One region of the Streptomyces sp. EDA2-14 genome, then DNA from elsewhere that is predicted to be linked to it. Evidence: riboswitches for the same ligand, from Rfam matches in the RefSeq annotation. Region 1 holds a riboswitch; each other region holds the start of a gene.
The links. A riboswitch is a leader RNA that binds a small molecule or an ion and turns the genes downstream of it on or off. The one in region 1 is predicted to bind cobalamin.

Region 1 (10,392 bases):
GCGCCGCGAGCTCCTCCACGGTGACCGGCTCGTCCAGGTGCCGCTCCATCCAGGTCAGCACCTCGCCCACCGTGTCGCAGCGCGTCGCGGGCAGCGGGCGCTCCACGTACTGCGCCTGCCCGCCGTCCCGGTGCGGAGGCACCACCATCCGGCGGGCGATCGTGTTCGCGACCTCGGCGCCGTGCTCGGTCCGCACGATGTGCAGGCAGGCGTCGATGCCGGCGGCCGTCCCGGCGGAGGTGATGACCGGGCCCTCGTCGACGTACAGCACGTCCGGGTCGACGCGGGTGCGGGGGAAGCGGATCGCGAGCTCGCGTTCGTAGCGCCAGTGGACCGCGCAGCGTCGGCCGTCGAGCAGTCCGGCCGCGCCGAGCACGAACACGCCCGAGCACACGCTGAGTACGCGTGCGCCCCGGTCGACGGCGCGGCGCAGCGCGTCCAGCAGTTCGGGCGGGTACCCGTCCCGCGGTTCGGTCGCGGCGGGCACCGCGATGAGGTCGGCCTCGTCCAGGCGGTCGAGCCCGTACGGGGTGGAGACGGTCATGCCCGGCACGTGGGTGCCGAGCGTGGGACCCGCGGCGGAGACGGCCGCGAAGTCGTACACCGGCAGCCCGGCCTCGCTCCGGTCGAGGCCGAACACCTCGCAGACGACGCCGAGTTCAAAGGGATGCACGCCGTCGAGCAGCACGGCGGCCACGTTCTTCAGCATGCCTGCCAGTGTGCCGCACTCGTGGCAGTAATTCGAGGGTTGCTGACGGTACTGCCACTGCCGCGCAGGCCCGGCCGGGCGGAGAGTGGAGGACATGACCACAGCGATGAACTACCTCGCCGTCCTCTTCGTCTTCCTCCTCCTCGCCGCCCCGTCGCTGTACGGGATGGCCCACGACCGCCGCATCGACCGCCAACTCCGGGCCGCAGCGCGGGACACCGACAAGCCCCGCACCCGCTACGCGAAGGCGGCCTGACCGGGGCGCTGCCCGAAGACCAGCAGATGCGAGCTCGCGACCAGCAGCTCCGGATGCGCCTCGGCGATCCGCGCCGCCGCCAGGGCCGACACGAACAGGTCCGAATCCCGGGGCACGGGCTGGCCGGTGGCGGCCTCGGCGGCCTTCAGGACCGGGTCGGCGGGCCCCTCCACTCCGTACAGCAGGGTGTCGCCGAACCCGGCCTCCCGCACCTCCGCCGCCAGCTCCTCGGCGCGGTGGAAATAGGCGAACGTGAACTCCCGGCCCTCGTTCATCCCGGTCGCGAGCACCCGCCCCGAGCGCTCCTCGCGCCCGTCGAGGTGCAGCCGCCCGAGCGAGGCGTGGTCGAACAGCGCCGCGAAGCGCTGGATCCCGGCGGCCACGACGAGCCCGCCGGGCCGCACCACACGCATCGCCTCCGCCAACGTCCGCTGCCGGTCCGCCGGTTGAGGCAGGTGGTACAGCGGACCGAGCAGCAGCACCACGTCGTACGAGGAGTCGGCGGCGCTCAGCGACCGGGCGTCGCCCACCTCGACCGTGCACCCGGCCCCCGCCGCCTCCCGCACGTGCCGCTCCACCGGGTCGACGAGGTGGACGCGGTATCCGTCCTCGGCCAGCCAGCGGGCGTGTGCGCCGGGGCCGCCGCCGACGTCGAGCACCGAGGCGGGGGCCGCGGGCAGATGGCGCCGCAACAGCTCCTGGGTACGGATGAGTTCGAGTACACCGGCCGCGGAGGACGTCAGGCGGGTGTGCTCGTCGAAGCGGGTGGAGTAGTAGGCGAGGACTTCGTCTGCGCTCTGAGATCCCGTCATGCCCCGCAAGTCTGACCAGGGGCCGGTGGGCGGCGCACCTCAATATCCGCCGCCCACCGGCCCCGCGTGGCCCGACCGGTCAGAAGTCCTCGTCGAACCCGACCGACCCCTCGACCGCGACCTGGTACGCCGACGGCCGTCGTTCGAAGAAGTTGGTCAGTTCCTGGACGCCCTGGAGCTCCATGAACGAGAACGGGTTCTCCGAGCCGTAGATCGGTGCGAAGCCGAGGCGCTGGAGGCGCTGGTCGGCGACGCACTCCAGGTACTGGCGCATCGAGTCGGTGTTCATGCCCGGCAGGCCCTCGCCGCACAAGTCACGGCTGAACTGCAGCTCGGCCTCGACGGCTTCCTTGAGCATGTCAGTGACCTGCTGCTGGAGCGCGTCGTCGAAGAGCTCCGGCTCCTCCTTGCGGACCGTGTCGACCACGTCGAAGGCGAAGGACATGTGCATCGTCTCGTCGCGGAAAACCCAGTTGGTGCCGGTGGCGAGGCCGTGCAGCAGGCCGCGGCTGCGGAACCAGTAGACGTAGGCGAAGGCACCGTAGAAGAACAGGCCCTCGATGCACGCGGCGAAGCAGATGAGGTTGAGCAGGAAGCGGCGGCGGTCCGCTTTGGTCGCCAGACGGTCGAGACCCTCGACGGAATCCATCCAGCGGAAACAGAACTCCGCCTTCTCGCGGATGGAGGGAATGTTCTCCACCGCCGCGAACGCCTCGGCGCGGTCGTCCGGGTCGGGCAGGTAGGTGTCGAGCAGTGTCAGATAGAACTGGACGTGAACGGCCTCCTCGAAGAGCTGGCGGCTCAAGTACAGCCGCGCCTCAGGGGAGTTGATGTGCTTGTAGAGGGTGAGAACCAGGTTGTTCGCGACGATCGAGTCGCCCGTCGCGAAGAACGCGACCAGGCGGGCGATCATGTGCTGCTCACCCGGTGACAGCTTCGCGAGGTCGGCGACGTCGGAGTGGAGGTCGACCTCCTCGACGGTCCAGGTGTTCTTGATGGCGTCGCGGTAGCGCTCGTAGAAGTCCGGATAGCGCATCGGCCGGAGCGTCAGCTCGAAGCCGGGGTCGAGCAGGTTCTTCTCGCCGGTCGTCGTCGTGTGCTTGTCGGCGGCGGTGGTCACTGGCATGCCTCGCAGGACTCGGGGTTTTCAAGGGAGCAGGCGACGGCCTCGGGGTCGGCGGCCTGCTGGGGTACGGGGGTGGTGCGCGAGCCGGAGCCCGCCGCCCGCGCGATGCGCGTCGCGGGGCGCGAGCGCAGGTAGTACGTCGTCTTCAGGCCCGACTTCCACGCGTACGCGTACATCGAGGAGAGCTTGCCGATGGTGGGCGTCTCCATGAAGAGGTTGAGGGACTGGGCCTGGTCGAGGAACGGGGTGCGGGCCGCCGCCATGTCGACGATGCCGCGCTGCGGGATCTCCCACGCCGTGCGGTACAGCGCGCGGATCTCCTCCGGGACCCAGGTGAAGCCCTGCACCGAGCCGTTGGCCTCGCGCAGCGCCTCGCGGGTCTTGGCGTCCCAGACGCCGAGCGCCTTCAGTTCGTCGATCAGGTACGAGTTGATCTGGAGGAACTCGCCCGACAGGGTCTCCCGCTTGAAGAGGTTGGAGACCTGCGGCTCGATGCACTCGTAGACGCCGGCGATCGAGGCGATCGTCGCGGTCGGCGCGATGGCGAGCAGCAGCGAGTTGCGCATGCCGACCTCGGCGATACGTTCCCGCAGCGCCGCCCAGCGCTCCGGCCACGTGAGCTGTACGTCGTAGTGGTCGGGGTGCAGCACACCGCGCGCCGTACGGGTCTTCTCCCAGGCGGGCAGGGGACCGTTGCGCTCGGCGAGGTCGGCCGACGCCTCGTACGCGGCGAGCATGATCCGCTCGGCGATCCGGGTCGACAGCTCGCGGGCCCGCGGCGAGTCGAACGGCAGGCGCAGCTTGAAGAAGACGTCCTGGAGGCCCATGGCGCCCAGGCCCACCGGGCGCCAGCGGGCGTTGGAGCGGCCCGCCTGCTCGGTCGGGTAGAAGTTGATGTCGACGACGCGGTCGAGGAACGTGACGGCCGTACGGACCGTCTCGTCGAGCCGCTCCCAGTCGATGTCGCCCTCCCGCACGAACGCGCCGAGGTTGACGGAGCCCAGGTTGCAGACGGCCGTCTCCCCGTCGTCCGTCACCTCCAGGATCTCCGTGCAGAGGTTGGAGGAGTGGACCGTGTGGCCGGGCTCCGCCGTCTGGTTCGCGGTGCGGTTGGCGGCGTCCTTGAAGGTCAGCCAGCCGTTGCCGGTCTGCGCGAGGGTGCGCATCATGCGGCCGTACAGATCGCGGGCGGGGATGGTCCGCTGGGCCTTCCCCTCGGCCTCGGCCTTCCGGTACGCGGCGTCGAACTCCTCGCCCCACAGGTCGACGAGCTCGGGCACGTCGGCCGGCGAGAACAGCGACCACGGCTGGTCCGCGTTGACCCGGCGCATGAACTCGTCCGGGATCCAGTGCGCGAGGTTCAGGTTGTGGGTGCGGCGCGCGTCCTCACCGGTGTTGTCGCGCAGCTCCAGGAACTCCTCGATGTCGGAGTGCCAGGTCTCCAGGTAGACCGCCGCGGCGCCCTTGCGGCGGCCGCCCTGGTTCACGGCGGCGACCGAGGCGTCCAGCGTCTTAAGGAACGGGACGATGCCGTTGGAGTGCCCGTTCGTGCCGCGGATCAGCGAGCCCCGGCTGCGGATGCGGGAGTACGAGAGGCCGATGCCGCCCGCGTGCTTCGAGAGGCGGGCCACCTGGTGGTACCGGTCGTAGATCGAGTCGAGCTCGTCGAGCGGGGAGTCGAGGAGGTAGCAGCTCGACATCTGGGGGTGGCGGGTGCCGGAGTTGAAGAGGGTGGGGGAGGAGGGCAGGTAGTCGAGTCGGCTCATCAGGCCGTACAGCGACGCCACGTCCTCCAGGGCCCGCACGCCCGTCTTTGAATTGAACGCAGTGTCCTCCGCCAGGCCCGCGGCGACGCGCAGCATGAAGTGCTGCGGGGTCTCGATGACGTGCCGGGTGATGGGGTGGCGCAGCAGATAGCGGCTGTGCAGGGTGCGCAGGCCGAAGTAGCCGAAGCGGTCGTCGCCCGCCACGTCGATCAGCGCGTCGAGGCGCGCCGCGTGCACCCGCGCGAACTCGGCCGTGCGGTCCGCGATCAGGCCCTCGCGGTGGCCGACCGCGATCGACTCCGTGAAGCTCGTGACGCCCTGCGAGGCGGCCTCGGCGGCGATGGAGCGGGTGAGCAGGCGAGCGGCGAGCCGGGAGTAGGCGGGGTCCTCGGAGATCAGCCCGGCCGCGGCCTCGGTGGCGAGATCGCGCAGCTCGGCCTCATCGGCCCGCGCCGAGCGGCCGCGCAGCGCGGCGGCCGCGATCCGGCCGGGGTCGGCGTCGGGGAGGTCGGCGGTCAGCTCGGTCAGGGTGCGCAGCAGGGCTGCACCCGGGCCGTCCTCGGGGGCGGCTGAGACCGGTTCGGCGGGCGCGATGGTCACGTGGAGGCTCTCCCTCGCTCGGCTCGAGGCCTGCGGGGAGGAGGTGGCAGCGCGGGCGCGCGATGGCGGGCCCTCGTCCACCGGCCCTTTCCGCGAGGCCCGGACGTCGTCGACGCCCGGGCCGGACGGCTCGGGCGTACCGTCGACAGGTCATCGGACTCGCGTGGGCGCTTTTGTACGCCTACGCACACCGTTGCGGGACAGTTCCGGATTCGCACCGGATTCCCCTGCGGCGACAGCGAGAGCGAGCATACATGTTGTGTCGGGCTTTCGCGTCAGCCCCATATGTTGTGTCGGCGTGGCGGTGGCGTCCCGCGCCCTCAGCCCGTCGGCGCCTGCGCCGTCAGCCGCAACTCGTACGCCCGTAGCACCACTTCCGGGATCGGGGCCCAGTCGCGGTCCGGGATCCGGGTGAAGCCGAGGCGCTCGTAGAGGCGGTGCGAGGCGGTCGCCAGCGGCTGCGTGCACAGCACCACGGCCGTCTTGCCCGCCGCGCGGGCCCGCTCGACCACGGCGCGCACGAGCGCCTCGCCGACGCCCTTCCCGCGCGCCTCGACGTCGACCGCGAGCATCCGGAACTCGGCCTCGGAGGGGCGGGCGATCTCCGCGTACTCGTGGTCGTGCGAGCCGACGTAGGTGACGCTGCCGACGAGCCGGCCGTCCGGGGCCTCGGCGACGAGCACCTCGGCCGTCCGCGCGCGCTTCTCGACGTCGCGCAGCTCGGCCGCGTACCAGTCGTTCTCGCCGAACGCGAGGAGGCCGCTGCCCAGGTAGGCGCGGGCACTCAACTCGCCTAGCACGGCGTACTCATCGGGGCGCACAGTTCTGATCACGACGCCATGGTTACGCGACCCGCGGCACCGGTGGCAACGCTTTCCGGAAAATGTGTCGGGCCCCTCCGCGGGGAGGGGCCCGACACCGGTCGCGTGCGCGCGCCTAGTGGCCGGTCTCCGCGCCGACCTTCGGCAGCTCGACCTGCACGCCCTTGTCGCCGGCGTCGGCCGTGTAGTCCTCGGCGGACGTCTCGTCGACGCCGTCCGGGGCCTTCACGGCCTTCAGGACGAAGGTGAGGACGACGGTGACGACGACGTTCAGGACGAACGCCGTCGTGCCGATGTAGCCGATCTGGCCGATGCCCGGGATCTCCGCCGACGAGCCGCCGAAGTGCGCCTGCGTCGGCGAGGCGACGCCCCACGCGGCGAGCGTGCCGTAGACCATGCCGACCGCCCAGCCGGCGAGCAGCGCCCACCGGTGGAACCAGCGCGTGAACAGGCCGCCGACCAGGGCCGGGAAGGTCTGCAGGATCCAGATGCCGCCCAGCAGCTGGAAGTTGATCGCGACGGTCTTGTCCATGGTGAGGACGAAGGCGAGCGCGCCCACCTTCACCAGGAGCGAGACCAGCTTGGAGACCTTGGTCTCCTGCGCGGCCGTCGCGTTCGGCTTGATGAAGTCCTTGTAGATGTTGCGCGTGAACAGGTTCGCCGCGGCGATGGACATGATGGCCGCGGGGACCAGCGCGCCGATGCCGATGGCGGCGAACGCGACACCCGTGAACCAGTCCGGGAACATGTCCTCGAACAGCTGCGGGATCGCCAACTGCCCGTTCTGCACCTTGATCCCGGCCGCGATCGCCATGAACCCGAGCAGCCCGAGCAGGCCCAGCATCAGCGAGTACAGCGGCAGGATCGTGGTGTTGCGGCGGATCACGTTGCGGCTCTTGGAGGAGAGCGTCGCCGTGATCGAGTGCGGGTACATGAACAGCGCCAGGGCGGAGCCGAGCGCGAGCGTCGCGTACGTCCACGTACCCGAGGAGCCCGGCGCGAGTCCGGCGACGGGCTTGCCCGCCGCCTCGTTCGCGGCGTCGAACTTGTCGCTCGCCGCGGCGAAGATGTCGTCGAAGCCGCCCAGCTTGATCGGGATGTAGATGATGGCCACCGCGATCACGATGTAGATCAGGGTGTCCTTGACGAACGCGATCAGCGCGGGGGCCCGCAGACCCGAGGAGTACGTGTACGCGGCGAGCACGCCGAAGGCGATCAGCAGCGGCAGGTCCTTGATGAACCAGTTGGTGTTCTCGCCGCCGCCGACGCCCATCACGTCGAGCACGGCCTGGATGCCGACCAGTTGGAGCGCGATGTACGGCATCGTGGCGAGGATGCCGGTGACCGCGACCGCGAGCGAGAGCCCCTTGGAGCCGAAGCGTCCGCGCACGAAGTCCGAGGTGGTCACGTACCCGTGCTTGTGCGAGACCGACCACAGGCGCGGCAGGAAGGTGAAGATCAGCGGGTACACGAGGATCGTGTAGGGCACGGCGAAGAAGCCGGAGGCGCCGGCCGCGTAGATCGCCGCGGGAACGGCGACGAACGTGTACGCGGTGTAGAGGTCGCCACCGAGCAGGAACCACGTGATCCAGGTGCCGAACGAGCGGCCGCCCAGACCCCATTCGTCGAGGGACGCCTCGTTCTCGGCCTTGCGCCAGCGCGCGGCGAGGAAGCCCATGACCGTGACGGCCACGAAGAAGATGATGAAGACGGTGAGCGCGACACCGTTGACGCCGCCGTTCACGCCTGGCCTCCAGCCGACTGAGCAGACTTGCGGGCACGCTGGTCGCGCTGCCACAGCTTGTACGCGATCATCGTGAGCGCGGTCGAGACGAGCACCCAGAGCATCTGGTACCAGTAGAAGAACGGGACGCCGATCAGCGTCGGTTCGACCTTGGCGTAGGAGCTGACCCAGAGCATCGCGACGAACGGTGCGACCAGACAGAGTGCAATGATCACGCGCACCGGCGTGACCACCGGTTGTTTCACTTCAGGCGCATCGGACATTCGCGGTTCCGTTCCCCTCGCGGATCAGAGATCCCACTCGTCTCAGTTTCAACGTGCGGAATCTAGGCGAGAGTCTTGATCTATGGAACCCCTGTCCGGATAACGGACGTGCCCGCACCCCTGTTCAGCAGCAGCGGAACCCCTGCCGGGGATCCGCTTCCTGCCGATCCGTCCGCATGCGCTCGAAGTCGCGCCGAGTCGGCACGGGCGCACCGGGGTGGGTCTCCCCGAGATGCGCCACGTACCGCTCGTAGCCGCTCTCGTCCGTCAACTCCCGGACGAACCAGCGCACATACCTAGCCACCCGTAGTACTGCCGACGCCGGCATCGCGCGCCTCCGCCTTCTCCTCCTGTGTGGGGACGAGCCCGGCCGGTGCCACCAGCGTGGACTCGACGTACGGCGCCTCGCTCAGCTTCGACGCCTGCGGGTTCCGTACGTGCTTCACGCATACCCACAGCGAGTCGAGGACGACCACGAGGACGAGGAGCGCGAGCGCCGCCGAAAGGACGCCGTCCACCGTGGAGTTGGTGACCACCGTGTGCATGTCGTCCATCGTCTTCGCGGGCGGCAGCACCTTCCCGGCGTCGATGGCGTCCTGATAGTTCGCGCGCTGCTGGAAGAAGCCGACCTTCGGGTCGGAGGAGAACACCTTCTGCCAGCTCGCGGTCAGCGTCACGACGGTGTCCCAGACGAGCGGGATCCCGGTGATCCAGGCCCACTTGAGCCGCCCCGACTTCACGAGCAGCGTCGTGCAGACCGCGAGGGCGACCGCCGCGAGCAGCTGGTTGGAGATGCCGAAGATCGGGAAGAGCTGGTTGATCCCACCGAGTGGCTCGTGCACGCCGACCCACAGGAAGTAGCCCCACAGGCCGACGACGACGGCGCTGGTGAACAGCAGGCCCGGCTTCCAGCTCACGTTCCTGAACGGCTTGTAGACGTTGCCGAGCATGTCCTGGAGCATGAAGCGGCCCACGCGCGTGCCCGCGTCGAGCGCGGTCAGGATGAACAGCGCCTCGAACATGATCGCGAAGTGGTACCAGAAGGAGCGCAGTCCGCCCCCTGTCACCTGCGAGAAGATCTCCGATACGCCGACGGCGAGCGTCGGCGCGCCGCCCGTCCGGGAGAGCAGGCTCCCCTCCTCGACGTTCTTCGCGGCCTGTGCGAGGTCGGCCGGCGAGATCGAGTACCCGAAGTTCGCCACGGCCTGTGAAGCGGACTGCACGCTGTCACCGATGACCCCGGCGGGCGCGTTCATCGCGAAGTACAGGCCGGGGTCGATGATGCTCGCGGCGACGAGCGCCATCACGGCGACGGACGACTCCATCAGCATGGAGCCGTAGCCGATCATCCGGACCTGCGTCTCCTTCTGGATCATCTTCGGCGTCGTGCCGGACGAGATCAGCGCGTGGAAACCGGAGAGCGCGCCGCACGCGATGGTGATGAAGACGAAGGGGAAGAGCGAGCCCGCGAAGACCGGTCCGTCGCCGCGCGAGGCGAAGTCGGTGACCGCGTCCATCTTCAGCGTCGGCAGCGCGACCACGACGCCGATGGCGAGCAGCGCGATGGTGCCGAGCTTCATGAACGTCGACAGATAGTCGCGCGGCGCGAGCAGCATCCACACCGGCAGGACCGAGGCGACGAACCCGTAGGCCACCATCCAGATCACGAGCGTCGACGGCGCGAGCGTGAAGGTGTCCGCCCAGGAGGACTCGGCGACCCAGCGGCCCGCGACGAGTGCGATCAGCAGCAGCGCGACGCCGATCAGCGACACCTCGGAGACCCGGCCGGGGCGGAGCACCCGCAGGTAGAAGCCCATGAGCAGGGCGATCGGGATGGTCATCGCGATGGAGAAGGTGCCCCACGGCGAGTCGGCCAGCGCGTTCACCACGACCAGGGCGAGCACCCCGAGCAGGATGATCATGATCGCGAAGGCGGCGATCAGCGCGGCGGCCCCGCCGACCGGGCCGATCTCCTCGCGCGCCATCTGCCCGAGCGAACGCCCGTCGCGCCGCGTCGAGAAGAACAGCACGACCATGTCCTGCACGGCGCCCGCGAAGATCACGCCGACGATGATCCAGACGGTGCCCGGCAGATACCCCATCTGCGCCGCGAGCACGGGGCCGACCAGCGGCCCGGCCCCCGCGATGGCCGCGAAGTGGTGGCCGAGCAGCACGCGCCGGTCGGTGGGGTGGAAGTCCATGCCGTTGTTGAGCCGCTCGGCGGGCGTGGCCCGCTTCGCGTCGACCTTCAGCACCTTGTACGCGATGAACTTCGCGTAGAAGCGATAGGCGATG
Region 2 (10,392 bases), on a different contig from region 1:
GCAGAACCTGATGGGCACGCTGACCCGCGCCCAGGACGGGCGCACGGGCGAGAACAGCAACGCGGTGAAGGTCGAGCTGCAGGCGGACTGCTACGGGGGCGTGTGGGCGCGGCACGCGACGACGACGCCCACCGAGTCCACGGGCAGGCCGCTGATCACGAGCCTGACCGACGCGGACATCCGCGACGGCCTCGACGCGGCGGCCGCGGTCGGCGACGACCGGATCCAGGAGCGGTACCAGGGCCGCGTGACGCCCGAGACCTGGACGCACGGCTCGGCCCAGCAGCGCCAGCAGTGGTTCTACCGGGGCTTCCAGAGCGGCGACATGGCCCAGTGCAACACCTTCCGGTGAGCCCGGGCCGCTGACGCCGCCGACGTCCTACGCGCCGCCGGTGTGCACCTGGAAGGCCGCCCTGCGGACCGCCTTCGCGAGGGCCGGGTCGGGGTGCGCGGCGGCGAGCGCGACGAGGACCTGCACCGTGCGCGGATGTCCCACGGCGCGCACCTCCTCGATCAGCGCGGGCACCGTCGGCTGCACCGCGGCCTCCAAGTGCCGTACGAGGAGGGGGGCTTCGCCGTGGTCGGCGACGGCCGCGGCGGTGTCGACCCACAGCCAGGTCGCCTCCTCGCGGCTGAGGACCGTGTGCACGTCCTCGGGGTCGGCGCCCTCGTACTCGGCGAGCCACAGCAGGGTGTACGGCCGCAGGTGCGGGTCGTCGGCGGAACGCCGGACCTCGGGTTCGGCGGGGGCGCCGACGACGCGCAGCGCCTCGAAGGCGAGTCCGCGCAGCAGGGCGTCCTCGCCGCGGGCGGCGTCGAGGAGTTCGGTGACGGCGGTGCCGGTGTCGCGGGCGGCGAGCCAGGCCCGGTACTCGTCGCGTGCCGCCTTGGGGCGCAGTCGGGCGCAGCCGCGCAGCATGTCCTCGGCGGACACCTCGATGTTCCCCGCCGGGGACTGGGCCGCGACGCAGATCTGCTCCAGCTTGACCCAGACCGCCCAGCTGCCGAGCGGGGTGAGGGCGGCGTGCCCGCCGTCGTACGTGAGGGCGCCGACGGCGGCGAGGCCGCGCAGGGACCAGTCGAGCAGCGGGAGGAGCGGGGTGTCCTGCGGCGGAGTCGGTTCCGGCTGGGGCCCGAACGGGATCTCGCAGCGTTCCGTGCGCAGTTCCGTGACGCGCTGGTCCAGGAGGTCCAGGAGCTGGGCGGCGGCGACCCGATCGGCCATCAGCTGAAGGAAACTCAGCAGTTGCGGCATCGCCTCGACGACCTCCGCCACCGCGGCGGGGCCGACCCCGTCGGGCGCCGCGTGGACCAGCGACCAGGCGTCGAACAGGGCGACCCAGCCGCGCAGCACGGCCGTGTCGTCGCGGTCCCAGGCGCGCAGCCGCCAGCCGGGCCGGGCGCTGGCGCCGTGCACCTCGACGAGTCCGGCGAGGCGGGCGGTGTCCCAGTCCGCGCGGATCTGATCGACCGTCAATCCGAGTTCTTCCGCGGCGCGCAGTGCGGTGGCGTCGGAGAGGGTGCCCTTTCCGTCGCGGGCGGCCACGCTGTTTCCGGGGCCGATCCTGTCGTCCGCCCAGCGGGCCACGCGGACGGCGTCGGCTAGGTCGCGGCGCGCGGCGCGGGCGAGCTCCGCGGGCGGTGGGGTGCCCTCCGGTGGGCGGGGTGCGGGACGGCGTGCGGCGACGGGCCGCGGGGTCGGGGCGGCCAGGGGCTGGCGGCGCGGGCTGACGAGGCGGAGCCGGGAGTCGCGCGGGGTACGGGACGTCACGGAGGCAGTCTCCCGGTTGACGACGCCATTTCCCAATCGGGCGACGCCCACCCGTTACATCAACGGCGTCAGGAACCTTCTCAGCGCCTCTTCGTAGCCCTTCGCGTCCGCGTTCCACATCGCGTTGTGCGGGGCCTCGTCCACCTCGTGGAGGGTGACCAGATCCGGGCGGCGGTCCGCGAGGCGGCGGGACAGGGCCCAGGGGGCCACCCAGTCGCCCGGGCCGTGGACGAGGAGCGTGGGGACCTTGAGGGCCTGCGGGTCCGCGGCCTCCGAGAGGCGGTCGCCACTGAGGCCCGTGCGGCCCTGGGCGGCCCGGACCGCGAGCGGGAGCAGCGCTCTCGGCGTGCGGCGGGCCCGGGCCAGGGCGCGCAGCGTCGCCTCCCAGCTGAGCACCGGCGAGTCGAGGACCAGTCCCTTCACGCGGTCGCGCAGCGCGGAGTGGGCCGCCGCCTGGAGGGCCATCGCGGCGCCCGTCGACCAGCCGATCACGATGACGTCACGGGCGCCGTACCGCACGGCGTAGCGGATCGCCGCGTCCAGGTCGCGCCACTCCGTCTCGCCGAGGTGGCCGAGGCCGTCCGGGGAGCGGGGTGCGCCGAGGTCGCCGCGATAGGCGAGGTCGAGCACAGGGAACTGGTGGCGGTGCAGGAACTCCATGAGGTTCATGGGGTGTTCGCGGGTGGTGCCGAGGCCGTGCACGGCGATCACCCAGGTGTCGCGGGTGCCGGGCAGGAACCAGGCGGGCAGCGCGCCGAGCTCGCCCGGCACGTCGACGTCGGCGTGGTCGAGGCCGAGCGCGGCCTTGGGGTCACCGATGTGCACCTGGGGCGTGAGCCAGGCCTTCACGCCGGGTTCCAGCGTCCCGTGGGTGACCCGCTCGAGGCGGCGTACGACGGTGTCGGCGGAGGTCGTGGCCGATTCGACGACCGGGCCGACGACCGCGTGGTAGCCGTCGCCCTGCAGCCCGTAGGTGCCGGGGCGCAGCGACGCCAGGTCGCGGGTCAGGGTGACCTGGCCCGCGGCGGTGGCGTGCACGGTGAGCCTCGGTTCGGTGGGCAGTGGTCGGCCCGCGGGCGCCTTGAGCGCGGCGTCGCTGGCCAGGCGGCCGGCGGCGATCGCGGCGGCCGAGGCCCCTATCACGGCGGTGACGGCAGCGGCCGTCGCTTTGGCGGTGCGCACCCGTCCAGTGTCGGGGCCCGCGCCCGCCGCGGCCAGTGGGAGGCGGCTACGGGTGACGCGAACGGCGCGGTCCCGTCACCGGGCGCCCTGCTGCCCGTATCCGCCGAGCCGCTCCTCGACCTCCCGCAGCTGCTCCTCGGTCAGCAGGGACGGGGTGCGGCCGGGGACGGAGTGGGCAGTGAGCCACAGGCGGCACATCCACTCCAGTTGGGCGGTGCGGTCGTAGGCGCGGGCGAGGGTGTCCCCGTAGGTGATGGTGCCGTGGTTCTGGAGGAGGCAGCCCGTGCGGTCGACGAGCGCGAGCAGCATGTTCTCGGCCAACTCCCGGGTTCCGTAGGTGGCATAGGGGGCGACGCGGACGGGTCCGCCGAGGGCCGCGGTCATGTAGTGCACGGGCGGGAGTTCGGGCACCAGCGTGGAGACGGCGGTGGCGTGCACGGCGTGGGTGTGCACGACGGCGCGGGCGTCGGTGTGCTGGTAGACGGCCAGGTGCATCGGCAGTTCGCTCGTGGGCTTCAGGGTGCCGGACCGCTGTTCGCCGTCGAGGTCCACGGCGACGAGGTCGTCGGGCCCCAGCTCCTCGTACGGGACGCCGGTCGGGGTGACGAGCACGAGGTCGCCGTCCTCACCCTCCACGCGGACCGAGACATTGCCCGAGGTGCCGACCACCAGTCCGTCGGCCACCGTCCGGCGGGCCGTCGCCACCAGCTCCTGCCATGCGGTCCGGAGTTCCTGAAGGTGTGTCATGGCGCGCATCCTGCCAGCCGGTCGGGCGCGGAAGCCGCAGCAGATTAGTACGGAGCCCAATCCTCCGGGATCCCCCATATGGGCATTGATCACTCTCTGATGTTGTTTGGCTGACCTTGACCGGGTAACTAACGATCTCTCGCTACTCTCTGGGAGATCCCTGGGGATATGTCTCGCACGTCACTTTCGGGGGGTATTCATGGTTCGCAGCCATTCCGTGTCCTCGCGTCGCTCCCGCGTCGCCGCCATCACGTCCGTCGCCGCCCTGACCATCGGCGCCACCGTGCTGGCGGAGCTGCCGGCCCAGGGCGCGGGGAAACCGCGCGGGCACGACGTCTCGTCGCATCAGAAGAACGTGAACTGGCAGAAGGCGAAGAACAAGGGCGCCCGGTTCGTCTACGTGAAGGCGACCGAGTCGACGAACTACCGCAACCCCTACTTCTCCCGGCAGTACGACGGCGCCCGGAACGCGGGCATCATCCGCGGCGCGTACCACTTCGCGCTGCCGCAGAAGTCCTCGGGCAGGGCGCAGGCCTCGTACTTCGTCCGCAACGGCGGGGCGTGGCGGAGCGACGGCTGGACGCTGCCGCCCGCGCTCGACATCGAGTACAACCCGTACGGCAAGGGCAAGCACCCCTGCTACGGGATGCGGAAGTCCACACTGGTGTCGTGGATCAAGTCGTTCAGCGACGAGATCGTGCGCAGCACCGGGCGCCGTCCGGTCATCTACACCAACGCGCGATGGTGGAAGAAGTGCACCGGCAACAGCGGGGCCTTCGCCGCCAACCACGCGTTGTGGCTCGCCCGGTACGACGAGCGCGCTGGCGCACTACCGGCGGGCTGGGGCTACTGGACGTTCTGGCAGTACGACGAGCGCGGCCGGCTGCCGGGTGATCAGAATCTCTTCAACGGCTCGATGGCCCAGCTCAGGCGGTTCGCGAACGGCTAGTCGAAAGCCCTGGCCGAAGGTCCCCGGAGCCCGTGGTTCCGGGGCCGACGCCACCGCGATCCGGAACCGGCGGGACCACCGTGCGGCAAGCGGAGCGAAGGCCCTCCGGTTCGGGTCACCGCGGCGCCCGTCCCAGTTCATCTTCCGTTCACTCGGGCTGCTTACGTTCAGCGTGCCACTGACGTCCAACCGAAGCCTGGGTAAATGGAACACATCACGCTGCTCCTTGCGATCGTGATCGTTACCGCGCTGGTCTTTGATTTCACCAACGGTTTCCACGACACCGCCAACGCGATGGCGACGACCATCTCGACAGGCGCTCTCAAGCCGAAGACGGCGGTGGCCATGTCCGCCGTGCTCAACCTCGTCGGCGCGTTCCTCTCCGTAGAGGTCGCCAAGACCATCTCCGGCGGCATCGTCAACGAGGACGGCCTCAAGACAGAGGTCATCTTCGCGGCGCTGGTCGGCGCCATCCTCTGGAATCTGCTGACCTGGCTGCTCGGCCTGCCGTCCAGTTCCTCGCACGCACTGTTCGGTGGCCTCATCGGCGCCGCGGTCATGTCGATGGGCTGGTCCTCGGTCAACGGCGGCACCGTCGTCACCAAGGTGCTGCTGCCCGCGGTGGCCGCACCGCTCGTCGCCGGCATCGCCTCGATGCTGGCCACCCGCCTCACGTACCGCATCAGCAGGAAGACGGACGAGAAGGCGACCGCCAAGGGCTACCGCGCCGGGCAGATCGCCTCCGCGGGCCTCGTCTCCCTCGCGCACGGCACGAACGACGCGCAGAAGACGATGGGCATCATCACCCTCGCCCTGATCACCGGCGGTGTCATCGCGCCGGACGCCGACCCGCCGATGTGGGTCATCGTCTCGGCCGGTATCGCCATCGCGCTCGGCACCTACCTGGGCGGCTGGCGCATCATCCGCACCATGGGCAAGGGCCTCACCGAGCTCGCCCCGCAGCAGGGCTTCGCCGCGCAGACCAGTGCGGCGACCGCGATCCTCGCCTCCTCGCACCTCGGCTTCTCCCTCTCCACGACGCAGGTCTGCTCCGGCGGCGTGATGGGAGCGGGCCTCGGCCGCAAGGGCGGTGTGGTCCGCTGGTCCACCGCCACCCGGATGTTCGTGGCGTGGGGTCTGACCCTGCCGGCCGCGGGTCTGGTGGGCGCGGGCTCCGAGTTCCTGACCAAGCAGGGCCCGTGGGGCGTCGCCCTCACCGCCGCGCTGCTCGTGATCGGCTCCGGGATCATCTGGAAGCTGTCGCGCCGCAACTCCATCGACCACACCAACGTCACCGCGGACGAGCCGCACTCCGCCCCCGCGCAGGACGCGCCGGGCGTCGTGACGACCGCGATCGCCTCGGTCACCCCGCCGCCCGTGGGCACGGTCGAATCGGCCGAGTCCGAGGCGAAGATCCCCGCCCAGCCGAAGGCCGGTGCGGTGAACGACCCCGCGCGCCCCGCCGGCGCCACGCTGTAAGGAAGCAGGACCGGAATGAAGATCGACTGGGCGGCCCTCGGCTCCGTCTTCGGTGTCTCTCTCGTGGTCACCGTGGCCCTCGTCGGCCTGTTCACCCTCGGCATCGTCGGCCTCTCCAAGCGGGAGTCGGCGGCGCGCGAGGGAGGCTCGGCGGCGGTCGCGACCTCCGGGGCCTACGTCTGCTTCGCGCTGTGCGCGGCGGCCGTGGCCTACGGGATCTATCTCATCGTGGCCTGACACGGCACAGCGCACACGAAGGCGGGGTGCGGGGCGTTCGGCGTCCCGCACCCCGCCTTCGTACGTCTCACCAGCAAGTTGACGTGCCAACTCGCAGCATGGTGGACTTCCCCCGCCATATACGGCAGCAGTCTGAGGAAGCCGGTGCAAATCCGGCGCGGTCCCGCCACTGTGAGCCCCCTTCTCCAAAGGGGCCAGCCAGGAACTCTCGCTGCCGGTCTCGTCGAACCAGGGCGTGGACACCCTGAGTGAGGACACTTACCGCCATGTTCGCCCCGCGCGGCGTCTGGCGGCACGAGCGCGTGTATGCGTGCGGTGCCGTCGTCGGAATCTTCGCCGACCTTCTTCTTGGCGATCCGCGCCGTGGGCACCCCGTCGCCGGTTTCGGACGCGCCGCCGCGGCCGTCGAGCGCGGTCTGTGGCGTGACCACCGTGGCGCGGGCGCCCTGCACACCGCCGTGTGTGCCGGTGGCGCCGCCGCCCTCGCCGCCGCCGCGTCCCGTCTCGTACGCCGCTCCCCCGCCGCCTCCGTCGCACTGACGGCCGCCGCCACCTGGGCCGTCGTCGGCGGCACCTCGCTGGGCCGCGAGGCGCGCGGTGTGGGGTCCGCCCTGGAGGCCGGGGACGTGGAGCTCGCGCGGGAGTTGCTGCCCCGGCTTTGCGGCCGTGACCCGCAGGGGCTCGACGCGGACGGGATCGCGCGGGGTGTCGTCGAGTCCGTCGCCGAGAACACCTCCGACGCCGTCGTGGGCGCGCTCGTGTGGGGCGCGCTCGGCGGAGTACCGGGCCTGGTCGCCTTCCGCGCCGTGAACACGCTCGACGCGATGGTCGGGCACAAGTCCGCGAAGTACCGGCGGTTCGGCTGGGCCTCGGCCCGCCTCGACGACGTGGCCGGCTGGCCGGGCGCCCGGCTGACGGGTGCTCTCGCCGTCCTCGCCGGTGGCAGGCCCCGGCAGGCACTGGACGCGTGGCGGGCGGACGCCGGGCGGCATCCGAGTCCCAACGCCGGTGTCGTCGAGGCCTCCTTCGCGGGAGCGCTCGGGGTACGGCTCGGCGGGACCCTGGCGTACGGCGGCCGGGTCGAGCACCGCCCTGTGCTCAACGCGCCGGGGCGGGCCGTCGAGGTGCGTGATGTGGATCGGGCCGTGCGGCTGTCACGGCGGGTATCTCTGTTGGCGTTGGGAGTCTGTGTGGGTGCGCGACTGATACGAGCGCGGGGTCGGCGATGACGGGCGGCGGGCTGCTCGTCGCCGGGACGACCTCCGACGCCGGGAAGAGCGTCGTCACCGCCGGTATCTGCCGGTGGCTGGTGCGCCAGGGCGTGAAGGTCGCCCCGTTCAAGGGCCAGAACATGTCCCTGAACTCGTTCGTGACCAGGGAAGGCGCCGAGATCGGGCGGGCGCAGGCGATGCAGGCGCAGGCCGCGCGGGCCGAGCCGAGCGCGCTCATGAACCCCGTACTGCTCAAGCCGGGCAGCGACCGCAGCAGCCAGGTCGTCCTCATGGGCAAGCCCGTGGGCGAGTTGAGCGCGCGCGGCTACCACGGCGGACGCCAGGCGGCGCTGCTCGACACTGTGGTCGGGTGCCTGGAGGAGCTGCGGGCCACCCATGACGCGGTGATCTGCGAGGGCGCGGGGTCGCCCGCCGAGATCAATCTGCGGCGCACCGACATCGTGAACATGGGGCTCGCGCGGGCCGCGCGGCTGCCGGTGCTCGTCGTCGGCGACATCGACCGCGGCGGTGTCTTCGCGTCGTTCTTCGGGACGACGGCGCTGCTCGCGCCGGAGGACCAGGAGCTGCTGGCCGGGTACCTGGTGAACAAGTTCCGCGGCGATGTGAGCCTCCTCGAACCGGGGCTCGACATGCTCAAGTCCCTCACCGGGCGGTCGACCTACGGTGTGCTGCCGTTCCAGCACGGCCTCGGCATCGACGAGGAGGACGGCCTGCGGGTGTCCCTGCGGGGCGCCGTACGGGAGTCCGTCGTCGCGCCGCCCGTGGGCGAGGACGTGCTACGGGTCGCCGTGTGCGCGGTCCCGCTGATGTCGAACTTCACCGATGTGGACGCGCTGGCCGCCGAACCCGGTGTCGTCGTGCGGTTCGTGGACCGGGCCGAGGAGCTCGTGGACGCGGATCTGGTCGTGGTGCCGGGCACGCGCGGCACGGTGCGGGCGCTCGAGTGGTTGCGCGAGCGCGGGCTCGCGGAGGCTTTGCGGCGGCGGGCGGCCGAAGGGCGGCCCGTGCTCGGCATCTGCGGCGGGTTCCAGCTGCTCGGCGAGGCCATCGAGGACGAGATCGAGTCGCGGGCCGGCACGGTCGACGGGCTCGGACTGCTGCCCGTACGCGTCCGGTTCGAGGCCGACAAGACACTCGCGCGGCCCGTCGGCGAGGCGCTCGGGGAGTACGTCGAGGGATACGAGATCCATCACGGTGTCGCCGAGGTGCTGGGCGGCGAGACCTTCCTGGACGGATGCCGGGTCGGGTCCGTGTGGGGCACGCACTGGCACGGGTCGCTGGAGTCGGACGGGTTCCGGCGGGCGTTCCTGCGGGCAGTCTCCGAGGCGGCCGGGCGGCGGTTCGTGCCCGCGCCGGACACGTCGTTCGAGGCGCTTCGGGAGGAGCAGCTCGACCGGCTCGGGGATCTGGTCGAGCGGCACGCCGATACGGATGCGCTCTGGCGGTTGATCGAGGGGGGTGCACCGGGCGGGTTGCCGTTCGTGCCGCCCGGGGCGCCGTGATGGGAAGTCGCCCCCTCCGCCCCTTCCCGTCCCGAACCTGGGGGCTGCGCCCCCAGACCCCCAAAAGATTGCGCAGTTCCCCGCGCCCCTGATCGTCCCCCTGGACATGTTTGTCTCACTGGAGGTTGTTGGCTGATGCCTACCCCCTACCCGTTCTCCGCCGTCGTCGGGCAGGACGATCTGCGGCTCGCCCTGTTGCTGAACGCCGTGTCGCCCGCCGTGGGTGGTGTGCTCGTGCGCGGTGAGAAGGGGACCGCCAAGTCCACCGCCGTGCGCGCCCTGTCCGCGCTCATGCCGGATGTCGACGTGGTCCCCGGCTGCCGGTTCTCGTGCGATCCGGCGGCGCCGGACCCGCAGTGTCCCGACGGCCCGCACGCCGACGCCCCCGGCACGCAGCGGGACGCGCGCATGGTCGAGTTGCCGGTCGGCGCCTCCGAGGACCGGCTCGTGGGCGCGCTCGACATCGAGCGGGCGCTCTCGGAGGGCGTGAAGGCCTTCGAGCCGGGGCTGCTCGCCGACGCGCACCGCGGGATCCTGTACGTCGACGAGGTCAACCTGCTCCACGACCACCTGGTCGACCTGCTCCTCGACGCCGCCGCCATGGGCGCCTCGTACGTCGAGCGCGAGGGCGTCTCCGTACGGCACGCCGCGCGCTTCCTCCTCGTGGGGACGATGAACCCCGAGGAGGGTGAGCTGCGGCCGCAGTTGCTCGACCGGTTCGGGCTGACGGTGGAGGTCGCCGCCTCACGTGAGCCGGAGCAGCGGGTGGAGGTCGTCAAGCGGCGGCTCGCCTACGACGACGACCCCGAGGGCTTCGCGGGCCGGTGGGCCGAGGACGAGGCCGACGTGCGGGCCCGGATCGTCGCCGCGCGTGAACTGCTGCCGCAGGTGCGGCTCGGTGACCGGGCGTTGACGCAGATCGCCGCGACCTGCGCCGCCTTCGAGGTGGACGGCATGCGCGCCGACATCGTGATGGCGCGCACGGCCACCGCGCTCGCCGCCTGGGCGGGGCGCGAGGACGTGCTGGCGGAGGACGTGCGGCAGGCCGCGCTGCTCGCGCTGCCGCACCGCAGGCGCCGCAACCCCTTCGACGCGCCGGGCCTCGACGAGGACAAGCTCGACGAGACGCTGGACGAGTTCGGTCCCGAGGACGAGCCCGAGGGCCCCGAGGGCGACGACGATCCCGACGGTCCTGACGGGGGGCCCGACGGCGGTGGCCCCGGTGGCGGCGTGCCGCCGCAGGACGGCCCGCACGACGCGCCTCAGGAGACCGGGGACACCCCGCAACCGCAG
Region 3 (10,392 bases), on a different contig from region 1:
TACGACAACCAGACGTCGGCGTCCGGGAGTTCCACGTCGGCGCCGGGGGTGAGGGCCTCGAACTGGGGGACCAGGCCGTCGTCCGCCGCGCTGTCCCACGCCTTGTAGAAGCGCATGACACGGTCGGCGGAGCAGCCCGCCAGCTCGGCGAACTTCCGTGCCGAGACCTTGGACGACTCCCCGGCGGCCTGCCCGCCGGGCCGCACGCTGCGGGCCACCTTGAGGGCGAAGGCCCAGCCGCCGGTGCGGGCGTAGACGCCGAACTCGTGGGCGTCGCGGGTGATGGCCTCGGGCACGTCGCCGGGGGCGGGGTCGTCGTCCTCGTCCCCGGCGTCCGCGGCCGCGTCGTCGGCGAAGGAGTCCGGCACCGGCGGCGTCCAGAACTCTTCGGACGAGTCCTCGGCGGCCGGGGCCGGCACGGGGGCGGTGGCGTCCTGGGTCTCGGTGGTCGGCGGGGTCCACATGTTCGCGGTGTCCCCGGGCTCGGCCGTCTCCTCGGTCGCGGGCGCGGTGGCGCTGCCGTCCGGGGCGGCGGCCGGCGCGGGCACGGGCTCCGCGGTGGCGTCGTCTCCGGACGGGAAGGCTGCGTCGGACGAGTCGATGGCTACGGACACGTAGGCACTCCTGAGTGATCGGGCGCGTCTGGGTTGACGAGCCACTTTATCGCTCCGATTGGACCGTTTTGCGCGCGAGTTGTCTCAGCGGCGCGGCGCAGCCGGAAGCGGCGTGGGGCGGCGGCCCGGACGGGCCCGCCGCACGCGGCTCCCCCTTCCGCGAACGGCGGGCCCGGGCCCGGCCTCGACCATGCTCCACGGCGGGAGAGCGTGAGCACGGGAGGCGCCACACAGAGCGTCTCAGCGCGCGTCCCGGCGGGGGACGGGCCGAGGGTCCCTGTCCGGGGGCCGAACGGCCTGGTTTCACGCCACTCCCACGCGGGTACCCCGCCCTCACCCCTGACGAGCCCCTTGCGGAGCCGCCGCGGCCGTGCCCGCTCTGCGTACCACGCGCAGCAGGTACTCCTTGCGGTGCAGCGGGTCGTGGTCCGTGCGGGAGCGGCGCGGCGCGTCCTCGCGCACCGGGGCGTAGTGGTCGAAGACGGCGTCCAGGACCCCTTCGCCCCGCGTGAGGGACGGCAGTTGTCGCTCCAGGTCGCGCACCCTTGCCGCGGGGATCAGCCCGTCGACCGTCGTCCACGCCCCGCCGTCCGTGCGCTGCCCCGTCGGTACGGCCCGCAGCCGGGTGAGCGCGGGCAGCACCGTCCCGTACAGATCGGCCGGGATGTCCAGGCTGAAGCGGTGCGTCGGCGCGCACACCGCCGTGCCCGCGCGCGTGAGTGCGCTCATCAGGACCAGTGGTGTCAGCCCGCGGAAGTCGCCCGCCGTGGACGACATCGACTTGTCGAAGACGGCGTGCGCGTGGCTCTGTCGCGGCGCGTACCCGGAGCGCGTCAGCGTCACCGAGCAGTCGGTGACCTGCCAGCCGAGCAGCCCCTGGCGCAGCGTCGTGTGCACGGTCTCCTCTACGGCCTTGATGAACGCCGTTGGGAGCGAGCCGAGTTCGATGCCGAGGCGGAACGCGACGCCCGAGCCGACCGGCGCCGGATCCACCCGCAGGCCGACGGTCGCCAGGAACGGATTGCCCTCGCCCTTCATGGCCTCGACCGCTTCCCCGGAGCCCGTCGGCCGCTCGACGCACAGCGGCGTCGACTCCCGGAACGTCACGGCGAGCCCGGACTCCTCGGCGAGCGTGGCCTGCACGACCTCCTTCTGCACCTCGCCGTAGAGCGACAGGAAGATCTCCTGGCGGACGTCGTCCTGCCGCAGGCCGATCAGCGGGTCCTGCTCGGCGAGCCGGGTGAGCGCGGCGAGCAGGGCGCCGCGCTCACCCGGCCGTTCGGGATCGATCACCGTCTCCAGGGTCGGCGGCGCGAAGTGGTGCTCCTTGACGGGGACTTGGGGATCGCCGAGGTCGTCCCCGACCCGTACGCCCCCGAGTCCCCACAGCCGCGCCACCTGTCCGGGACCCGCTTCCGTGCGTGGTGTGTCCGCGCCGTCGGTGAAGACCCGGATCCCTGTGACCCGGTCCTCACCGCCGCCGGGCAGCGCGAGCCGTTCGCGCACGCGCAGCGTCCCGGTGAACACCCGCGCGTACGCGATCTTCTCGCCGGCCGGTCCGCGCTCGACCTTGAACACGCGTGCAGAGAGAGGGAGTTGGCAATTCTCCTCGGCGGGCGGCAGCAGGTGCGTGATGCCGTCCACGAGGGCGTCGACACCCGCGCCCGTCATCGCCGAGCCGAAGTACACGGGATGTGTCTCGCCGCGCGCCGTCCGCTCGGCGAGAGCGTCGCGCAGCCACCCGTGGGTGACCGACTCCTCGTCCTTGACGTACGCCTCCAGGAGCGCGTCGTCGCGGGCGGAGAGCACATCGACCAGACGGGCGCGGTGGGCCGCGTCCCCGGCCTCGTACGGGACACACCATGCCTCGCGGCCGCCGAGGCCGTGCGCCACCGTGTTCATCGGGACCATGCCGGGCGCGAGCTTGCCGCGCAGGTCGGTGAGGAGCGAGGCCTCGCGGGCGCCCGCACGGTCCACCTTGTTCACGAACACCACGGTGGGGATGCGCAGTCGGCGCAGCGTCCGCATCAGGACGCGGGTCTGCGCCTGCACGCCCTCCACGGCCGACACGACGAGCACCGCCCCGTCGAGCACGCCGAGCACGCGCTCGACCTCCGCGATGAAGTCCGGGTGGCCCGGTGTGTCCACGAGGTTGACGGTGGTGTCGCCGACCGGGAACGAGACCACGGCCGACTTGATGGTGATGCCGCGCCGCCGCTCCAGGTCGAGGGAGTCGGTGCGGGTGCTCCCGTCGTCGACCCGGCCGAGTTCGTCGATCACCCCGGCCGAGTGCAGGAGCCGCTCGGTCAGGCTGGTCTTACCGGCGTCGACATGCGCGAGAATGCCCAGATTCAGCAGTGTCACTGGCAGTCATGTCCTTGAAGGAAGGGAATGCCACGGCGGGGTTCGCGGTGGCCCTCGGAAGGAACAGGACTGCAGTGCGCATGGATCGGTCCTCACACTCGGGGCGCGCGGCCGGCTGCCGCGTCGGGATCAGTGCAGCAGTCGGCCGCGCACCCCGGCAAACGATTTATCCCGGTGTCGGTGCTACGCGCCGTCGGCGACCCGCGCCGACCACCGCTGCTCGACCCGCGCCAGGCGCCAGTAGGCGATGGCCGCCGCCCACACGACCACGAACAGGCCCACGATCACGTACCCGACGTTGTCGAGGTCGAGACCGGCGATCCAGCCGGTGACCGCGTCGCGCAGGTCGAGCTTGTCGTGCAGCACACCGACGAGCTCGATCGTGCCGATGAAGAACGCGACCGCGATCGACAGGCCGGTGATGGTGAGGTTGTAGAACACCTTGCGCACCGGGTTGGAGAACGCCCACTGGTACGCGAAGTTCATGAACGTGCCGTCGAGGGTGTCGAACAGGCTCATGCCCGCGGCGAACAGCAGCGGCAGGCACAGGATCGCGTACCACGGCAGGCCCGCCGCGGCGCCGCTGCCCGCCATCACCATCAGGGTCACCTCGGTCGCGGTGTCGAAGCCGAGCCCGAAGAGGAAGCCGAGCGGGAACATCTGCCCGGGCCGGGTGATGGACTTGGTGAAGCGGCCGAGGATCCGGTTCATGAACCCGCGGGAATCCAGGTGCTCTTCGAGCTTCCGCTCGTCGTACGAGCCCGCGCGCATCGCCCTGAAGACCTTCAGGATGCCCATCAGGGCCACCAGATTCAGCGCCGCGATGAGGTACAGGAACGTACCCGACACGGTCGTGCCGACGACGCCGAGCACCTGGTGGGTGGGCGAGTCGTCGCTCGTCAGTGTGGTGGCGAGCGCGGTACCGCCCGCGACCAGCGCCGCGAGCACGACCACCACGCTGGAGTGGCCGAGCGCGAACCAGAAGCCCACCGACACGGGCCGCTTGCCGTCGGCCATCAGCTTGCGGGTGGTGTTGTCGATGGCCGCGATGTGGTCGGCGTCGAAGGCGTGCCGCATGCCAAGTGTGTACGCCGTGATGCCGAGGCCGATACCGAAGGCCTTGTTGTCGACTTCGTAGTGCTCGGGGACGACGAGCAGGAACAGCACGCCGAACGCGACGACGTGCAGCGCGGCGATCACCGCGATCAGACCGGCCGTGCGCAGCGTGTCCTCGCGGCGCCAGCGGAAGGCAGGGGAGGGGGAAACAGGGGAGTTCGGGGAGTTCCCGGGCAGGGTCATGCGTCGATCACGCTCCAGCACCTCGTGGATCACTTCGTGAGATGCCGCGGCCGGTCTCCTGGCTTACGGGCGTGCCCGCCGCTCCGGCCTTCCCAGCGGCCGACGGCCGCCAGTGGCGTACAGGATGGAACGACGCGCTTCGGACGACTCTGTCCGAAACCCGATCACAGTGGCGAGGGCCGCTCCGGACTGGACCCCTGAAGGGTCGTCACCGGTCTTCCCGAGCACCACGGCCCGACCACACTACTACCTACCGTGAAGCGCGCTCGCGCGCCCGCCCGATCTCCTCGTACGCCTTGTCCCGGCCCTCCCAGTGCGAGCCGTCGACCGACTTGCCCGGCTCCAGATCCTTGTAGACCTCGAAGAAATGGGTGATCTCCAGGCGGTCGAACTCGGGGATGTCCTCTATGTCGCGCGTCGCGTCGCGTCGCGGATCGTGCGCGGGGACGCACAGGATCTTCTCGTCCGGACCCTTCTCGTCGCTCATCACGAACATGCCGATCGCCCGGCACTCGATGGCGCAGCCGGGGAACGTGGCGTCGCCGGTCAGGACGAGCGCGTCCAGCGGGTCGCCGTCGCCGCCGAGCGTGCCGTCGATGTAGCCGTAGTCCGCCGGGTACTGCGTCGATGTGAACAGCATCCGGTCGAGCCGGATCCGGCCGATTTCGTGATCCATCTCGTACTTGTTCCGCGAGCCCTGCGGGATCTCCACGATCACGTCGAACGCCTCGGTGCGCGCGTCACTGCTGCCCAATGTGGCCTCCTTGCCGCATTCCGACGCCCACGAGTGTGCGCCGTGCGGGGCGAGGGCGGAACCCCTCAGGCGGCCGGGGGGATGGGGAATTCGAGTTCGGGCCGGTCCCAGGCGACGGCCGGCGGGCGGGCGAGCACGGTGCCGGTGCGCAGCGCGCCGAGCCCCCGGTAGAAGCCCTCGGCCGGTGGGTGCGCGACGACGCGGACGTGATCGAGGCCCGCGGCTCGCGCCCGGGCCCGCATGTGCGTGACGAGCAGCCGCCCGATGCCCCGGCCCTGCGCCTCGTTCGCGACGAACATCAGGTCGAGCTCCGGCGGCTCCGTGAGCAGCGCGTAGAAGCCGAGCACGAGGTCGTCGGCCGGATCCACCGCCGCGTAGACGTGATGCGCCTCTATGTAGTCGGGGCCCACCCGGTAGCCCGCGACCATGGAGGCGTAGTGGCCCTCGTAGGCCTTGGAGCCGCGCACGAGGCGGGTGAGGCGCCGGGCGTCCCGTGCGGTGGCCCGCCGGACGGTGAGGGGTGCCCCTCCGCGGTGCGTAATGCTCGCGTTCATACATCGAGTATTACGCATCCGGGGGCGCAGTCAGGCGGCGGGCACGGTGGACCGGGCCTGGCGCAGGAACGTGGCGTTGTCCGGGGTCTGGCGCAGCTTGTCGAGCAGGGCCTCGTACGACGCGGCCGGATCGCGGCTCTGCAGGGCGCGCCGCAGTCCGCCCACCACCGCCGACTCGGCGGCGGGGAGCAGGAGTTCCTCGCGGCGGGTGCCGGAGGGCGTGAGGTCGACGGCCGGGTGGACGCGGCGCTGGGCGAGGGTGCGGTCGAGGCGCAGCTCCATGTTGCCGGTGCTCTTCAGCTCTTCGAAGTAGAAGTCGTCGGCGCGGGAGCCGGTGTCGACGAGGGCGGTGGCGAGGATCGTCAGCGATCCGGCCTCCTCGGCGTCGCGGGCCGCGCCGAAGAAGCGCTTCGGGCCGTACAGGGCGGCCGCGTCCACACCGCCCGACAGGGTGCGGCCGCCCGACGACGCGGCGTTGTTGTAGGCCCGGCACAGCCGGGTGAGGGAGTCGAGGAGCAGCACCACGTCGCGGCCCTGCTCGGTGAGGCGCTTGGCGCGCTCCACCGCGAGTTCGGCGAGCGCGATGTGCTCCTTCGCCGGGCGGTCGAACGTCGAGGCGTACACCTCGCCGCGCACGGAGCGGCGCATGTCGGTGACCTCCTCGGGGCGCTCGTCGACGAGCACCACCATCAGATGGGCCTCCGGGTGGTTCGCGGCGAACGCGGCGGCGAGCTGCTGAAGCAGCACCGTCTTGCCGGTCTTCGGCGGGGCGACGAGCAGTCCGCGCTGCCCCTTGCCAACCGGTGTGAACAGGTCGACGACCCGGCCCGCGAGCCCCGCGGCCGGGTGTTCCAGCCGGAAGCGCTCGCTGGGGTGGAGCGGGGTGAGATCGGCGAAGCGCGGACGGCCGCGGCTCGCGTCCGCGGGGGCGCCGCCGACGGTCTCGACGTGCGCGAGGCTGTGCGGCCTGCCGCACACGCCCTCGACGAAGTCGCCCTTGCGCAGGCCGAGTCGGCGGATGAGCTGGGCGGGGACCTGGACGTCGTGAGGCGTGGGGATCAGGTCGGCCGCCCGCAGGAAACCGGGCCCGTTCCCGCCGATGTCGAGGACGCCGGCGGCGCGGACGGGTGCTTGTTCTTGGGGTGCGGCATCGCGGGAAGCGGTGTCGCGGGGTGTGTCGGTGGTCGTGCTCATGGCTGCGGTGGTCATGGCGATCACGGGTCCTTTCGCGGACTGGCCGCGGGTACGTGAGGCGTGCGAAGGCAGGGAAGGGGTGGGTTCCGGCGGAAGGGCAGGGGCGTCGGAGCGCGCCCCGCGGCCGGGGAGAGCCTGGCGGCACGGCAGCGGGTGAAGAGCCCGCCAGAAGCCGCTGACCAGGGATGACGTGCGCTGTGCGGCGACGGGAGACCGTCGAACCAGAAGCGCTGAGTAGAGAGATTCGGTACCGGCGCCTCGAAACGGGCGAGCACATGTACCGCTTCGACAGTACCACCATGTCCCCGCCGCCCGGCAAGCCCCGCCGTCCGCGCCGGGCCGCCGCCCTATGCTGAGCGGCCATGTTCACCGATCAGGGACCCACCCTCCGCGAGCTGGCCGTGCAGGCGCTGTCCTCGGTCGAGCGCGGCTACGACCTGCTGGCGCCGAAGTTCGACCACACCCCGTTCCGCACCCCGGACGTCGTGCTCGACGCGGTGGGCCGCGCGCTCGCCGGGCTCGGTCCGTACGACACCGGGCTCGACCTGTGCTGCGGGACCGGGGCGGGGCTGCGGGTGCTGCGCGCGGCGGGGACCGGGCGGGCCGTGGGCGTCGACTTCAGCGGCGGGATGCTGGACGTGGCGCGGCGCGCCGAACCGACCGCCGACTGCGTGCGCGGCGACGCCCTCGCGCTTCCCTTCGGCGAGGTCTTCGACCTGGTGGTGAGCTTCGGCGCGTTCGGGCACTTCCTGCCCCGCGCGTGGCCGCGACTGTTCTCCGAGGTGTGCCACGTGCTGCGCCCGGGAGGCACGTTCGCGTTCCCGCTGCCCGCGCCGGCGGCTCCCGGCTCGTGGGGCTACTGGGCGATGCTCGGCTTCGACGGCGTGATGCGGGTGCGCAACGCGGTGTGGCGGCCGCCGTTCGTCATGTACTACCGCCCGTTCCGACTCGGCGACGTACGCCGGGAGTTGGACCGCGCCGGATTCGACGTCGCGCCGCACGCGCTGCCCGAACTGGGCGAGCGGCCCGACGGCAGCCCACGGTGCAGGCTGGTCGTGGCCACTCGCCGCTGATCACACGCGGCCCCTGCCGCGGGGAGGCTCAGGCCGCGTGCGGGGTCTGCGCGCCGAGCCCGGTACGGGGTGCGAGCGCCAGGACGCCCACCTTGCCCGTGTGCAGGCCGCGCTGGACGAGGCGGGCGGCCTCTCCGGTCTCCTCCAGCGGGTACGTCGTCGTAAGTGCCGGGCGCAGCAGTCCGCGCTCCAACAGGCGGTGTGTGGCGGCCTGTTCCTCCAGATTCGCCCCGTGGCTGCCGATGACCCGCTTGAGCCGCATCCACAGGTAGCGGTTGTCGAACTCGTGCTGGTAGCCGCTGGTCGATCCGCACGTCACCACGGTGCCGCCGCGCCGCACCACGTACACCGAGACACCGAACGTCGCCCGGCCCACGTGCTCGAACACGATGTGCGGGTCCTCGCCGACGGCCGCCCTGATCAGCTTGCCGAGGCGGCGCCCCGGCACGGACGGGTCGTCGGGCACCCGGCCGTCGAGACCGATCTCGTGCCGGTTCACCACGACGTGACAGCCGAACTCCCGTGCGCGCTCGGCCTTTTCCTCGCTGCCGACGACGCCGACGGCGATCCCGCCCCCGGCCCGTACCAGCTGCGCCGCGTACGCGCCGAGGCCGCCCGCCGCGCCCCAGATCAGCACCACGTCGCCCTGCTTCATCCGGGCGCCCCGGTCGCTCACCAGCATCCGGTAGGCCGTCCCCGCGCACAGCGGGTTCGCGGCGGCCTCCTCCCACGTCAAGTGCACCGGTTTTGGCAGGAGTTGGCTGGCGCGGGCGACGCAGTAGTGCGCGAGGCCGCCGAAGTTCGTCTCGAAGCCCCAGGCCAGCTGTCCCGCGCCGAGCATGCCGTCGGCGTGCGTCGCCGGTTCCTCGTCGTCGACGTACGCGGGGGAGACCACCACGCGGTCGCCGACGCGCCAGCGGCGCACCCCGGCGCCCGCCCGCACCACGACCCCCGCCGCGTCCGAGCCGACGACGTGCTGGGGGACGTCGTGCCGGGCCGCCCAGCCGCCCTCGCGGCCGAACCGGTTGAGGAAGGCGAAGGTCGGCACCGGTTCGAACATCGCCGACCACACGGTGTTGTAGTTGATGCCGCTCGCGAGGACCGCCACGAGCACCTCGTCCGGGGCGAGTTCGGGCATCGGCACCCGCCCGACGTGGATCGACTTGCGGACGTCCTTGTCGTCGACGCCGTTGAACGTGTCGACGTCGTCGGCCCGCAGATGCGCCGCCGGGTAGTCGGCGGGCACGGGGAGCGCGGACAGCTCGTCGGGGGTGGCTCCCGCCACGACGGCGGCCGCGAGTGGATCGTGTTCCATGGCGTTCCTTCCTGGACGGTGAGAGAGCGCAAGGGGAGGGGAAGGCGTCAGCTCGGGGGCAGTCCGAGGCCGTCGGCCAGGGTCGGCCACGACGCCTTGAACTCCCGCTGCCAGTACGGCCAGGCGTGCGAGCCGCCCCCGTAGAGATGGGTCCGGGCGGGCACGCCGAGCGAGTCGAGCCGCGCGGTGAACTTCTTCGCCTGTCTCCACAACGTGCCTTCGAGGACGGCGCCTTCGAGGTTCCCGAAGTCGTCGCTGGGGATGCCGCTGCCCTGCGCGACGTACAGGCGTGTGCCCTTGAGGCGCTCGGCGAGGGCGTACGGGTTGTGCGCGTTCCAGTTCGCGCGGTGCAGGACGGGGCTGCCCCACAGGGTGCTGGGCAGCTTGAGTTCGCGGGCCACGATCGCGTTCACGACGGTGACCATGCCGAGCGCCGTCGTGTCGAGGATCCCGCTGTACGAGGCGGCGGCGGAGAACGTGCCGGGGCGGCGCGTCGCGAACGCCAGCGCGCCGTAGCCGCCCGTGGACACCCCGGCGACGGCCCGCCGCGGCCCCGCGTGGAATGCCCCGCGCAGCAGCTGCATCACCTCGTCGACCTGGAACGTCTCGTAGTCGGGCGCCCCGCGGCCGAGGTTCCACCAGTCCGTGGGGATGCCGGTGGGCCCCGACGACGGCATGACGGTGATGACGTCCTTGTCGGCGAGGAAGTCCTTCACGTCGGTCTCGCGCGTCCACGACGTGTAGTCGTCGTGCGCGCCCTGGAGGAGGTAGAGGACCGGCCGCTCGCGCTCGGGCGCGCTCGCGTACGAGGCCGGCAGCAGGACGCGTACGGGCACGTCGGCGCCCACGGCGGGGGAGCGGACCGTCAGGTCGACGGTCCGCTCGTCGAGCCACTTCTGGCCGACGATCCGGGCGCCGTCCTCGGCGACGGCCGGGGCGATCACGGGCTCGCCGCCCTGCGCGGTGGCCGCCCCGAGCGCGCCGCCGGTGGCCAGGAGGGCGACGGTGGCGGCGAGCGCGGTCAGGCGGCCGCGGGTACGGCGGCGTCTGTGGTGGTTGCGGAGGGTGGGCATCGTGGGGCTCCAAGTGGCCGGGCGAAGCACGTCAGTCGGTGGTGTCCAGGGCGTTCGTGATGCCGTCGGCCAGCGCGTCCACGACGGGTGGGTCGAGCAGCTCCAGATGGTGGCCGGGCAGCGGCACGACCGTCAGATCGGTGCAGAGGGTG

Region 2: it holds a riboswitch for cobalamin, as region 1 does, so the genes downstream of both, ACY34M_RS05895 (cobalamin biosynthesis protein) here and ACY34M_RS29140 (ribonucleoside-diphosphate reductase subunit alpha) in region 1, are expected to answer to the same signal.
Region 3: it holds a riboswitch for cobalamin, as region 1 does, so the genes downstream of both, nicT (Nickel transporter NicT) here and ACY34M_RS29140 (ribonucleoside-diphosphate reductase subunit alpha) in region 1, are expected to answer to the same signal.

The regions. Positions count from the first base shown of each region.
Region 1 covers NZ_JBUEGE010000015.1:14,182-24,573, forward strand. Annotated here, with positions in the region: gene ACY34M_RS29120 (helix-turn-helix domain-containing protein) at 1-709, opposite strand, end outside; gene ACY34M_RS29125 (hypothetical protein) at 804-965, shown strand; gene ACY34M_RS29130 (class I SAM-dependent methyltransferase) at 947-1,777, opposite strand; gene ACY34M_RS29135 (ribonucleotide-diphosphate reductase subunit beta) at 1,857-2,903, opposite strand; gene ACY34M_RS29140 (ribonucleoside-diphosphate reductase subunit alpha) at 2,894-5,269, opposite strand; cobalamin riboswitch at 5,397-5,527, opposite strand; gene ACY34M_RS29145 (GNAT family N-acetyltransferase) at 5,590-6,102, opposite strand; gene mctP (monocarboxylate uptake permease MctP) at 6,206-7,834, opposite strand; gene ACY34M_RS29155 (DUF3311 domain-containing protein) at 7,831-8,097, opposite strand; gene ACY34M_RS29160 (YbdD/YjiX family protein) at 8,222-8,425, opposite strand; gene ACY34M_RS29165 (carbon starvation CstA family protein) at 8,394-10,392, opposite strand, start outside.
Region 2 covers NZ_JBUEGE010000001.1:1,305,623-1,316,014, reverse strand. Annotated here, with positions in the region: gene ypfJ (KPN_02809 family neutral zinc metallopeptidase) at 1-352, shown strand, start outside; gene ACY34M_RS05925 (hypothetical protein) at 380-1,771, opposite strand; gene ACY34M_RS05920 (alpha/beta hydrolase) at 1,826-2,953, opposite strand; gene ACY34M_RS05915 (class II aldolase/adducin family protein) at 3,029-3,700, opposite strand; gene ACY34M_RS05910 (lysozyme) at 3,900-4,649, shown strand; gene ACY34M_RS05905 (anion permease) at 4,854-6,128, shown strand; gene ACY34M_RS05900 (hypothetical protein) at 6,144-6,365, shown strand; cobalamin riboswitch at 6,451-6,645, shown strand; gene ACY34M_RS05895 (cobalamin biosynthesis protein) at 6,632-7,594, shown strand; gene ACY34M_RS05890 (cobyric acid synthase) at 7,591-9,099, shown strand; gene ACY34M_RS05885 (putative cobaltochelatase) at 9,235-10,392, shown strand, end outside.
Region 3 covers NZ_JBUEGE010000018.1:125,996-136,387, reverse strand. Annotated here, with positions in the region: gene ACY34M_RS32525 (hypothetical protein) at 1-614, opposite strand, end outside; gene ACY34M_RS32520 (GTP-binding protein) at 948-2,978, opposite strand; gene nicT (Nickel transporter NicT) at 3,162-4,277, opposite strand; cobalamin riboswitch at 4,309-4,524, opposite strand; gene ACY34M_RS32510 (inorganic diphosphatase) at 4,528-5,031, opposite strand; gene ACY34M_RS32505 (GNAT family N-acetyltransferase) at 5,097-5,585, opposite strand; gene rho (transcription termination factor Rho) at 5,616-6,779, opposite strand; gene ACY34M_RS32495 (class I SAM-dependent methyltransferase) at 7,142-7,852, shown strand; gene ccrA (crotonyl-CoA carboxylase/reductase) at 7,881-9,167, opposite strand; gene ACY34M_RS32485 (alpha/beta hydrolase) at 9,215-10,240, opposite strand; gene ACY34M_RS32480 (beta-ketoacyl synthase N-terminal-like domain-containing protein) at 10,272-10,392, opposite strand, start outside.